Regions from separate parts of the Streptomyces sp. NPDC043738 genome, predicted to be linked through region 1. Evidence: riboswitches for the same ligand, from Rfam matches in the RefSeq annotation. Region 1 holds a riboswitch; the other holds the start of a gene.
What was found. A riboswitch is a leader RNA that binds a small molecule or an ion and turns the genes downstream of it on or off. The one in region 1 is predicted to bind S-adenosylmethionine.
Positions count from the first base shown of each region.

Region 2: linked by a shared signal. The riboswitch ahead of thrC (threonine synthase) and the one ahead of AC0680_RS30905 (aminotransferase class V-fold PLP-dependent enzyme) in region 1 are both predicted to bind S-adenosylmethionine.

Region 1 covers NZ_JBWKCJ010000030.1:101,182-106,396, forward strand. The annotation lists gene AC0680_RS30895 (rhomboid family intramembrane serine protease) at 1-520, shown strand, start outside; gene AC0680_RS30900 (Lrp/AsnC ligand binding domain-containing protein) at 517-798, shown strand; gene AC0680_RS30905 (aminotransferase class V-fold PLP-dependent enzyme) at 1,182-2,555, opposite strand; SAM riboswitch class IV at 2,736-2,853, opposite strand; gene trpD (anthranilate phosphoribosyltransferase) at 2,945-4,009, opposite strand; gene qcrB (cytochrome bc1 complex cytochrome b subunit) at 4,150-5,215, opposite strand, start outside.
Region 2 covers NZ_JBWKCJ010000011.1:155,674-160,888, reverse strand. The annotation lists gene groL (chaperonin GroEL) at 1-413, opposite strand, end outside; gene AC0680_RS17195 (cold-shock protein) at 849-1,052, opposite strand; gene AC0680_RS17190 (MoaD/ThiS family protein) at 1,540-1,818, opposite strand; gene thrC (threonine synthase) at 1,872-3,164, opposite strand; SAM riboswitch class I at 3,182-3,331, opposite strand; gene AC0680_RS17180 (glucosyl-3-phosphoglycerate synthase) at 3,530-4,486, shown strand; gene AC0680_RS17175 (alpha,alpha-trehalose-phosphate synthase (UDP-forming)) at 4,535-5,215, shown strand, end outside.

The DNA.
Region 1 (5,215 bases):
GCGGGCGCTGATCACTCCGCTCACCGCGCTGTTCGTGCACGGCAGCTGGCTGCATCTGCTCGGCAACATACTGTTTCTGTACGTCTTCGGCGGGATGGCCGAGGCGCGGATGGGCCGGCTGCCGTTCGCCGCCTTCTACCTCATCATCGGCTACCTGGCGCTGCTCGGCTACGCGGCCGCGCACGCCTCCTCGGGCCAGACACTGGTGGGCGCCTCCGGCTCGATCGCCGGCGTCCTGGGCGCCTTCCTCTACCTCTTCCCCCGGGCCCGGGTCACCAGCGTCTTCCCCTTCCTGTTCTTCCTTCCGCTGCGCTTTCCCGCCTGGATCGTGCTGCTGTTCTGGTTCTTCCTCCAGTGGCAGGCCGCCCGGGACGACCCCCACGGGCCCGGCGTCGCCTACCTCGCGCACGTCGTCGGCTTCACGCTCGGCTTTCTGTACGCCTGGGTCCGGTACCGGAGGGATAGTGTGGGGGCCACCAGGGCGAATGACCCGGCGACCGAGGGAGAGAGCCAGCCGTGATCACGTCGATCGTGCTCATCAAGACCAGCGTGGACCAGATCCCCGAGATCGCCCAGAAGATCGCCGCACTGGACGGCGTCAGCGAGGTCTACTCCGTCACCGGCGCCCACGACCTCATCGCCATGGTCCGGGTCGCCGCCCACGACGACCTGGCGGACGTCATCCCCGGCCGGATCAGCAAGGTCCCCGGCGTCGCCTCCACCGAGACGCACATCGCCTTCCGCACGTACTCCCAGCACGACCTGGAGGCGGCGTTCGCGATCGGGCTCGACGCGTAGCGCTGCGCTGGGCTTGCTTCCCACGTTTTCGGCTGTCCCGCCGTGGGGGTTTCGCTTGGTTCGCCTGCGGCGGGCTGGGTGCCGCTGCGCGGGGCGTTTTCGGCAGCGGGTGCGCCCCTCCGGACTCCGTCCTGCGGTCCGCCCCCTCCCGTGGGAGGGGGAGAGAGACCGGTGGGGCCGGACGTCAGCGTTCGTGCGCCGGTAGTCGACGGAGCAGGTCAGTCCCCACCGGCCCGTCTTCCCACTCACCCACGGGAGGGGACAGACCGTAGGACGAAGTCCGTAGGGCTGTCACCGCACCCGACACACAACCGCCCGCCGCAGGCGCAACGGCGAGAAACCAGCACGGCGCCGCAGCCGACAACGTGGGACGGCTCCCCGCGTCAAAGAGACGCGGGTACGCAACGGCCGTCCTCCGTGCGGTAGTTCCACCGTGCGCCGTCCGCGATGAGTTCCTTCACCGCGCCGACGAAGCGGTCGATGTGCTCGTCGGGGGTGCCGGCGCCGAAACTGACGCGGATGGCGTTCAGGGCGCGCTCGCCGGGGGCCGCCTCGGGGGCGCCGCACTCCCCGGGGTCCTGCGGCTCGCTGCCCAGCAGGGTCCGCACGAGCGGGTGCGCGCAGAACAGGCCGTCGCGTACGCCGATGCCGTACTCGGCCGACAGCGCGGCGGCGAAGTGCGAGCTGTTCCAGCCGTCGACGACGAACGAGAGCACGCCCACCCTGGGTGCGTCGTCGCCGAAGAGGGAGAGCACCCTGACCTCGGGCACCTCGGCCAGGCCCTGCCGTACCCGGGCGATCAGCGCCTGCTCGCGGGCGCCCAGGTTGTCGAAGCCGGCCTCGGTCAGCGCCTGGCAGGCGGAGGCGATCGCGTAGGCGCCGATGACGTTCGGCGAACCGGCCTCGTGCCGGGCGGCGGTGGTGTGCCACTCGACGTCCACACCGCCGTCGGTGCGCCGGGAGACCCTGCGGCTGGCGCCGCCGCCGGCCAGGTACGGCTCGCCGTCCTGCAGCCAGTCCGCGCGGCCGGCCAGCACCCCGGCGCCGAACGGCGCGTACAGCTTGTGGCCGGAGAAGGCGACCCAGTCGACGTCCAGTTCGGCGATGTCGAGGGGGTGGTGCGGGGCGAGCTGGGCCGCGTCCAGCACGATCCGCGCGCCGTGGGCGTGGGCCGCGGCCGCCAGCTCCCGCACCGGCCACAGCTCACCGGTCACATTGGAGGCACCGGTCACGCACACCAGCGCCGGCCCGTAGGGCTCGCGCTCGGCGAGCGCCCTCTCCAGGATCTCCACCGCCTGCTGCGGGGTGCGCGGCGCGTTGAGGTACGTCACCGCGACGTCCGCCCGCTGCTCCCACGGCAGCAGCGAGGCGTGGTGCTCGGTCTCGAAGACGAACACCCGGGTGCCGGGCGGGAGTACGGAGGCGAGGAGGTTCAGCGAGTCGGTGGTGGCGCGGGTGAAGACCACCTGGTCGCCGGCTCGGCAGCCGAGGAACTCGGCGATGGTCCGGCGGCTGTTCTCGAAGAGGTCGGTGGAGAGCTGGGAGAGGTATCCGGCGCCGCGGTGCACGCTGCCGTAGTACGGGGCGTAGGCGGCCACGTCGTCCCAGACCCGCTGGAGCGCCGGTGCGCTGGCGGCGTAGTCGAGCGCGGCGTAGTCGACCTCGCCGCCGGTCACGAGCGGGACCAGGACATCGCGTCCCAGAACCGGCAGCGGGGCACAAACGGAGCTGTCGGCGGCAACGGCGGAAACAGACATGGCGAACTCCCGTGAGAGACAAGCGAATTCGCTGCGGGCGGACGCGTCAGGGTGCGTCACAGCGCACTGCGGGGCGCCGCAGCGTGAAAGGAAAAGGGGTGCGGAAAAGGGGCCGTCGGGCCCTATCGCATTCGCTGGTTCACGGAAGTTCTCCCTCGGGGACCAGGATCCCTGGCGAGGGATCCGCGCTTGCCGCAGACCTCGCTGCCTGCGGCCTGGTCATCACCCGGGGCACCCCGCCACGGACGGAGGGTTGCCGGACAGCGGGCCGGGGCCTGTGTCGCTGTCACTCGTGACCTGCGCAGCATCATGCCACACGATCAACAACGCGCAAGCCCCGGTCCGTATGACGGACTGGGGCCTGCGTCACACTCTGCGTCACCTGCCGCTCATGCGTTGCTGGCGGTCACCCACCGCTCCAGCGCCCGCCTGGCGGCGCCGGAGTCGATCGAGGCGGCGGCCTTCTCGATGCCCGCGCGGATCTGCGCCGCCAGGGGGGCGTCGTCCGGCTCCAGCGCGACCAGTGCGGCCGCCGCGTTCAGCAGGACCGCGTCGCGTACCGGTCCGGTCTCACCGTCCAGCAGCCGGCGGGCCACCTCCGCGTTGTAGGAGGCGTCCGCGCCGCGCAGGGCCTCGACGGGGACCAGGTCGATGCCGACGTCCCGCGGGTCGAAGTGCTCCTCGCGCACCGTGCCGTCCCGCACGACCCACACCCGGGAGGTCGCGGTCGTGGTCAGCTCGTCCAGGCCGTCGTCGCCGCGGAAGACCAGCGCCGAGGAGCCGCGCTCGGCGAGCACCCCGGCCAGGATCGGCGCCATCCGGGCGTCGGCGACGCCGGTCGCCTGGGCGCGGACCTTCGCCGGGTTGGTCAGCGGGCCCAGCACGTTGAAGGTCGTGCGGATGCCGAGCTGGCCCCGGGCGTTGGCGACGTGCCGCAGCGCGGGGTGGAACTTCACCGCGAAGCAGAAGGTGATGCCTGCTTCCTGCGCGACCTCGGTGACCCGCTGCGGGGTGAGGTCGAGGTTGACGCCGAGCTTCTCCAGCACGTCGGAGGCGCCGCTGGCCGAGGACGCCGCGCGATTGCCGTGCTTGACGACCTTCGCGCCGGTGCCGGCCACCACGATCGAGGACATCGTGGAGATGTTGACGGTCTTGGCGCCGTCGCCGCCGGTGCCGACGATGTCGACGCTGGGGCCGGGGACCTCGATCAGCCGGGCGTGCGCGTACATGGTGCGGACGAGTCCGGAGATCTCGGCGACGGTCTCGCCCTTGGCTCGCAGCGCCACCGCGAAGCCGGCGATCTGGGCGTCGCTGGCCTCGCCCCGCATGATCTTGTCCATCGCCCAGGCGGTGTCGTCGGCGCTGAGGTCACGGCCGTCGAGGAGGGCGTTGAGGATGCCCGGCCAGGTGTGGGCCGCCACGCTGTCGCCGCCTGCCGGGGTCACAACGTTCATGGTCCACGCTCCTGGTGTGTTTCCTGCTTATGCCGTCACCCTATCGACCCCGCGGGCACGCCGGAGGGCCCCGTCCGATCGCCGGACGGGGCCCTCTGGGTGGCGTGCTGCCTACGGTGCGCTACGAGGCGCCGAGGGGATCAGTGGTGGCCGTGGCCACTGGTGATCTCCTGGTACTCCTCGACCGTGGGCTTGGCGATGACGCTGTCCTCGCCGTAGTAGGACTTCGAGAGCTTGGCGCGCAGCTTCTGCGAGCGCTTGATCTTGCGCTTGACGCCGTTCTCGTCGACCTCCGGGCCCAGCTCGAGCGGCTTGGGCTGCTCGTGCTGCGTCAGGAGGTGCAGCTGCTCCTGGTCGAGCGGCTCGTGGACCTCGATGAACTCACCGTGCGGCAGGCGCTTGATGATGCCGGACTCGCGGCCGTGCAGCACCTTGTCCCTGTCGCGCCGCTGCAGACCCAGGCAGATCCGCTTGGTGGCGATGAAGGCCAGCACCGGTCCGACGAAGAACGCGATCCGGACGAACCAGGTGATGGTGTTGATCGACAGGTGGAAGTGGGTCGCCCACAGGTCGTTGCCACCACCGATCAGCATCACGAAGTACGCGACCAGCCACGCCACACCGAAGCCGGTGCGGGTCGGGACGTTGCGCGGGCGGTCCAGGATGTGGTGCTCGCGCTTGTCGCCGCGGACCCAGGACTCGACGAACGGGTAGACCGCGATGGCGACCAGGACCAGCGGGAAGATCAGGATCGGGATCAGCACACCGAAGTTGATGGTGTGGCCCCAGAAGTCCCACTCCCAGCCCGGCATGACGCGGACCAGGCCCTCGGCGAAGCCCATGTACCAGTCGGGCTGGGCGCCCGTGGAGACCTGGTCGGGCCGGTACGGTCCGATGGCCCACACCGGGTTGATGCTGGCGACCGCGGCGATCACCGAGATCACACCGAAGACCAGGAAGAAGAAGCCTCCGGCCTTGGCCATGTAGACCGGCAGCAGCGGCATGCCGACGACGTTGTTGTTGGTCTTGCCGGCACCCGGGAACTGGGTGTGCTTGTGGTAGAAGACCAGGATCAGGTGCGCCACCAGCAGGCCGAGCATGATGCCCGGCAGCAGCAGCACGTGCACCGTGAAGAACCTCGGGATGATGTCGTGCCCGGGGAACTCGCCGCCGAAGATGAACATCTGCAGGTACGAACCGACCAGC
Region 2 (5,215 bases), on a different contig from region 1:
TCCACGTCCTTGGCCTGCTCCAGCAGGGCGGCGGAGACGGCCTCGACGGCCTTCTCGATACCGCGCTTGAGGGCCATCGGGTTGGCGCCGGCGGCGACGTTGCGCAGGCCCTCGCGGACCAGGGCCTGGGCCAGGACGGTCGCGGTCGTCGTGCCGTCACCGGCGACGTCGTCCGTCTTCTTCGCGACCTCCTTGACCAGCTCGGCGCCGATCTTCTCGTACGGGTCCTCGAGCTCGATCTCCTTGGCGATGGAGACACCATCGTTGGTGATCGTGGGGGCGCCCCACTTCTTCTCGAGGACGACGTTGCGGCCCTTGGGGCCGAGGGTGACCTTGACGGCGTCGGCGAGCTGGTTCATCCCGCGCTCGAGACCGCGCCGTGCCTCCTCGTCGAACGCGATGATCTTGGCCATGTGAAGTGGTCCTCCCGGACGGGGTGGATTTCTCCGGATCGGCACCCGTGCCCGCGACGGACGGTCCGTGCGCCGTGTGGTTCCTTGCCCCACCCGGCGTCCGGACCTCACCGGCCCGATCCAAGTTCTGTCACTCTCACTCGGAGAGTGCTAACGCCAATGATTAGCACTCGGGCAGGGCGAGTGCAAGCCGCCTGAAGGGGCTCGCCGAGGGTCGGCGGGTGGGCGAGGGGTGAGCGACGGGCGGGCGCCGGCCGCCCGTCGGGGCGCCGCCCGGGGCATTGCGCGGCGGCGAACGGCACGGCACGGACGCAGGCGGGACGAGGTGCGGGCGCAGACGACGGGGACTCAGGTCCCGCCGCGGACAGGGCAGACAGAAGGCCCGTACCCCATGACGGGGTACGGGCCTTCTCTACGCTGCAGTCGGCCCGCGCCTCAGGCGCTCACCCTGACCATGTCCGCCTGCGGCCCCTTCTGGCCCTGCGAGATCTCGAACTCGACCCGCTGGCCCTCCTCAAGGGTGCGGTAGCCGTCCATCTGAATCGCGCTGTAGTGGACGAATACATCCGCACCACCGTCGACCGCGATGAAGCCGTACCCCTTCTCCGCGTTGAACCACTTGACGGTGCCCTGAGCCATGCCTAACTCCCCTATTACTGGCCCTTGCGCAGGACCGCACTCCGCGGACCCGGGTCAGACCTCACCCCGCGAAATGGCCCGTGGGGTGTGCGCCGGAACGCGTCGACCGCCGCTGAATGTATCTGCACCGATGCCCAGCGCAACAGGTCAATCGGACGAGAATTCTGGCGCCGGAGAATCGGAAATATGCCGTGAAATCCCGTTCCTCCGGGGCAAGTCGGGCCGGGCATAGCGCACGTAAGCGACAAATGCCGCACACACTTTGCGCACAACTCTCCGCGGTTTCCTATGCGTTCGGCACGTGCGCGGAGTTATCCGGAACGGGGATCACCGCAATGGTATCCCCTTTCACTAAGCGGAATTGCCCCGTCCGATTTCAACGGACGGGGCAATTCCGGTCAAGTAGGTGAAGAGATGGCGCAAATTAGCGCTCACCCGTCGACCGATCGGGGGCGACCGGTCGACGGCCACCGGGCGCGTACGCCTTTCAGCAGCCGCCGGCGACCGCCGGGATGATGGAGACGCCCGCACCGTCCGGGGTCGGCGTCTGAAGGCCCTGCTCGAAGCGCACATCGTCGTCGTTGACGTAGACGTTCACGAAGCGACGCAGCTTGCCGGCGTCGTCCAGGACACGGGCCGCGATGCCCTGGTGGTTCTTCTCCAGGTCGGCGATCACCTCGGAGAGGGTCGAGCCCTCGGCGGTGACCTCGGCCTCACCACCGGTGTACGTACGGAGGATGGTGGGGATGCGGACCTTGACGCTCATGGGTTCTGCCTTCCGGACAGGGTTGGGGAGTGCGGGTTCGTAGAGCTGTGGACTCAGCCTGCCAGGCCGGCCTCGCGGAACGCGTCCAGGCTCGGGCGGATCGTGGCCGTCGGCCCGGACGTCGGCGCGACGGCGTCAAGCGTCTTGAGGCCGTCACCCGTGTTGAGGACGACGGTGGTCAGGGACGGGTCGAGCAGACCCTCCTCGATCAGCTTCCTGGTGACGCCGACGGTCACCCCGCCCGCGGTCTCCGCGAAGATCCCCTCCGTCCGGGCCAGCAGCTTGATCGCGTCCACGACCTGCTCGTCGTCGACGTGCTCCACCGCACCGCCCGTACGGCGCGCGATGTCGAGCACATACGGACCGTCCGCCGGATTGCCGATCGCCAGCGACTTGGCGATGGTGTTCGGCTTCTGCGGGCGCACGACGTCGTGCCCGGCCTTGAAGGCCGTCGACACCGGCGAGCAGCCCTCCGCCTGGGCACCGAAGATCCGGTACGGCCGGTCCTCGACCAGGCCGAGGGCGATCAGCTCCTTGAGCCCCTTGTCGATCTTCGTCAGCTGCGAGCCGGACGCGACGGGGATGACGATCTGGTCCGGGAGCCGCCAGCCCAGCTGCTCGCAGATCTCGTACGCCAGCGTCTTGGAGCCCTCGCCGTAATAGGGGCGGAGATTGACGTTGACGAAGCCCCAGCCCTCGCCCAGCGGGTCGCCGATGAGCTCCGAGCAGAAGCGGTTGACGTCGTCGTAGTTGCCCTCGATGCCGACCAGGTCGCCGCCGTAGACCGCGGCCATGACGACCTTGCCGGCCTCCAGGTCGTGCGGGATGAACACACAGGACTTGAAGCCCGCGCGGCGGGCCGCGGCGCCGACCGCGCCGGCGAGGTTGCCCGTGGAGGAGCAGGACAGCGTCGTGAAGCCGAAGGCGCGGGCGGCCTCGACGGCGATCGCGACGACCCGGTCCTTGAAGGAGTGCGTGGGGTTGCCGGAGTCGTCCTTGACGTAGAGCGCGCCGGTGACGCCCAGCTCGGCGGCGAGCCGGTCGGCCTTGACGAGCTTGGTGCAGCCGGGGTTCAGATTCGGCTTGTCCGCCACATCGGTGGGGACGGGCAGCAGCGGGGCGTAGCGCCAGATGTTGTCCGGACCGGCCTCGATCTGCTTCCGCAGCGCCTCGGGGTCGCCGCTCGGCAGGTCGTAGGCGACTTCGAGCGGCCCGAAACAGGTCGCGCAGGCGAAGAGCGGGCTCAGGTCGAAGCGCTCACCGCACTCACGGCAGGACAGCGCGACGGCGGGACCCAGAGCGACGGCGGGGGCGGTTTCGGTGACTTCGGTGCTGTACACAGCCATGGAGGCGAGGCCCTTTCTCCTCATCTTCCTCATGGCGCATCTCGCCATGAGACGGATTTGGCACCTTCCCTAGCCGGGAGCCTCGCGCGCGATGATCGCGACGGAGACCGGCTGGAGGGTTGCCGGGGCTTCAACGGGCCGTATCCCTCTGCCCCTCTGGATGAGCGGTATGGCGCTGGGACGAAACCCAGGCGTTTGTGGCGCGGCGACCCCGACATGCGACGGCCATCCGCGTTGTTCAAGACTGTAACCGAAGGCCCTGACAGTTGAGATAGTCGTCCGAACCGCGAGATGGATCACAGAATGGCCCACACGACGGATTGCATACCGGTCGCGGCACCGGCGGCCACCGAGGAGTCGTAGACGTGCTGGAAGAGGTGGAGCGCTGGCTGAGCAGCCGCTCCTGGTCCGCCGCGGACCGTCCGCTGGAGCAGCTGCTGGAGGCCAAGCGCCAGACGGGCCGCACGGTCAGCGTCGTGCTGCCCGCGCTCGACGAGGAAGCCACGGTCGGCGCGATCGTCGCCGCGATCCGCGCCGAGCTGATGTGCGACGCCGTCCCCCTGGTCGACGAGCTGGTGGTGCTGGACTCCGGATCCACCGACCGCACCGCCGAGGTCGCGGCCGCGGCCGGCGCCCGCGTCGTGCACCGCGACACCGTCCTGCCCCGGCTGCCCGCACTGCCCGGCAAGGGCGAGGTCCTGTGGCGCTCGCTCCTGGTCACCACCGGCGACATCATCTGCTTCGTCGACGCCGACCTGCGGGAGTTCTCCGCCACCTTCGTCTCCGGGATCGTCGGCCCCCTGCTGACCGACCCCGACATCCACTTCGTCAAGGCGATGTACGACCGTCCCCTGGAGGCCGGCGGCCGCCCGGGCGAACAGGGCGGACGGGTCACCGAGCTGGTCGCCCGCCCCCTGCTGAACCTCCACTGGCCGCAGCTGGCCGGCTTCGTCCAGCCCCTGGGCGGCGAGTACGCGGCCCGGCGCTCCCTCCTGGAGCGCCTGCCCTTCCCGGTCGGCTACGGCGTCGAGCTCGGTCTGCTCGTCGACGCCCTGCACACCGTCGGCCTCGACGCCCTGGCCCAGGTGGACGTCGGCGTACGCAAGCACCGCCACCAGGGCGGCCAGGCCCTCGGCCGGATGGCGGCCGCCATCTACCGCACCGCCCAGCTCCGGCTCGCCCGAGGCCACCTGGTGCGCCCCCGGCTCACCCAATTCGACCGCGGCGAGGAGGGCTTCGTCCCGCGCACCACGGACGTGGACACCGAGGAGCGGCCGCCCATGGCCGAAATCCCCGAGTACGCGGCGCGGCGGGCGGCCTGACCCGTGTCCGTACGTTTGCGCGGTTCTGCGGCGGGTTAATGTCGCGACATGGTCTCCGAGCGCAGTGCGGTCCGGGCAGGTGCCGAGGTTCTCGTCGCGTCCAATCGCGGGCCGGTGGCGTACGCCGTGGGCGAGGACGGGGCGCTGAGCGCCAAGCGGGGCGGGGGCGGGCTGGTGTCCGGGCTGTCGGCCATCGGTCCCGGCACCGACGCGGTGTGGGTGTGCGCGGCGCTCGGTGACGGGGACCGGGAGGCCGTACGCCGGACCGGGGGCGCCCTGGCACCCGAGGACACCGGTGGACAGCGCGTCCGCATGCTGGACATCCCGTCCCAGGTGCACGCCGACGCCTACAACGGCATCGCGAACTCGGTGCTGTGGTTCGTCCACCACATGCTCTACCAGACGCCGCTGGAGCCGGCCTTCGACGCCGGGTTCCGGCAGCAGTGGGGCGCGTACGAGACGTACAACCGCGCCTTCGCCCAGGCCCTCGCCGACGAGGCCGCCGAGGGGGCGGCGGTGCTGGTGCAGGACTACCACCTGGCGCTGGTGCCGGGAATGCTGCGCGCACTGCGGCCCGACGTACGCATCGCGCACTTCTCCCACACGCCGTGGGCGCCGCCGGACTATTTCCGGATGCTGCCGGACGAGATCGCGCGGCAGCTGCTGGAGGGCATGCTGGGCGCCGATCAGCTGGGGTTCCTCACCCACCGCTGGGCGGACGCGTTCACC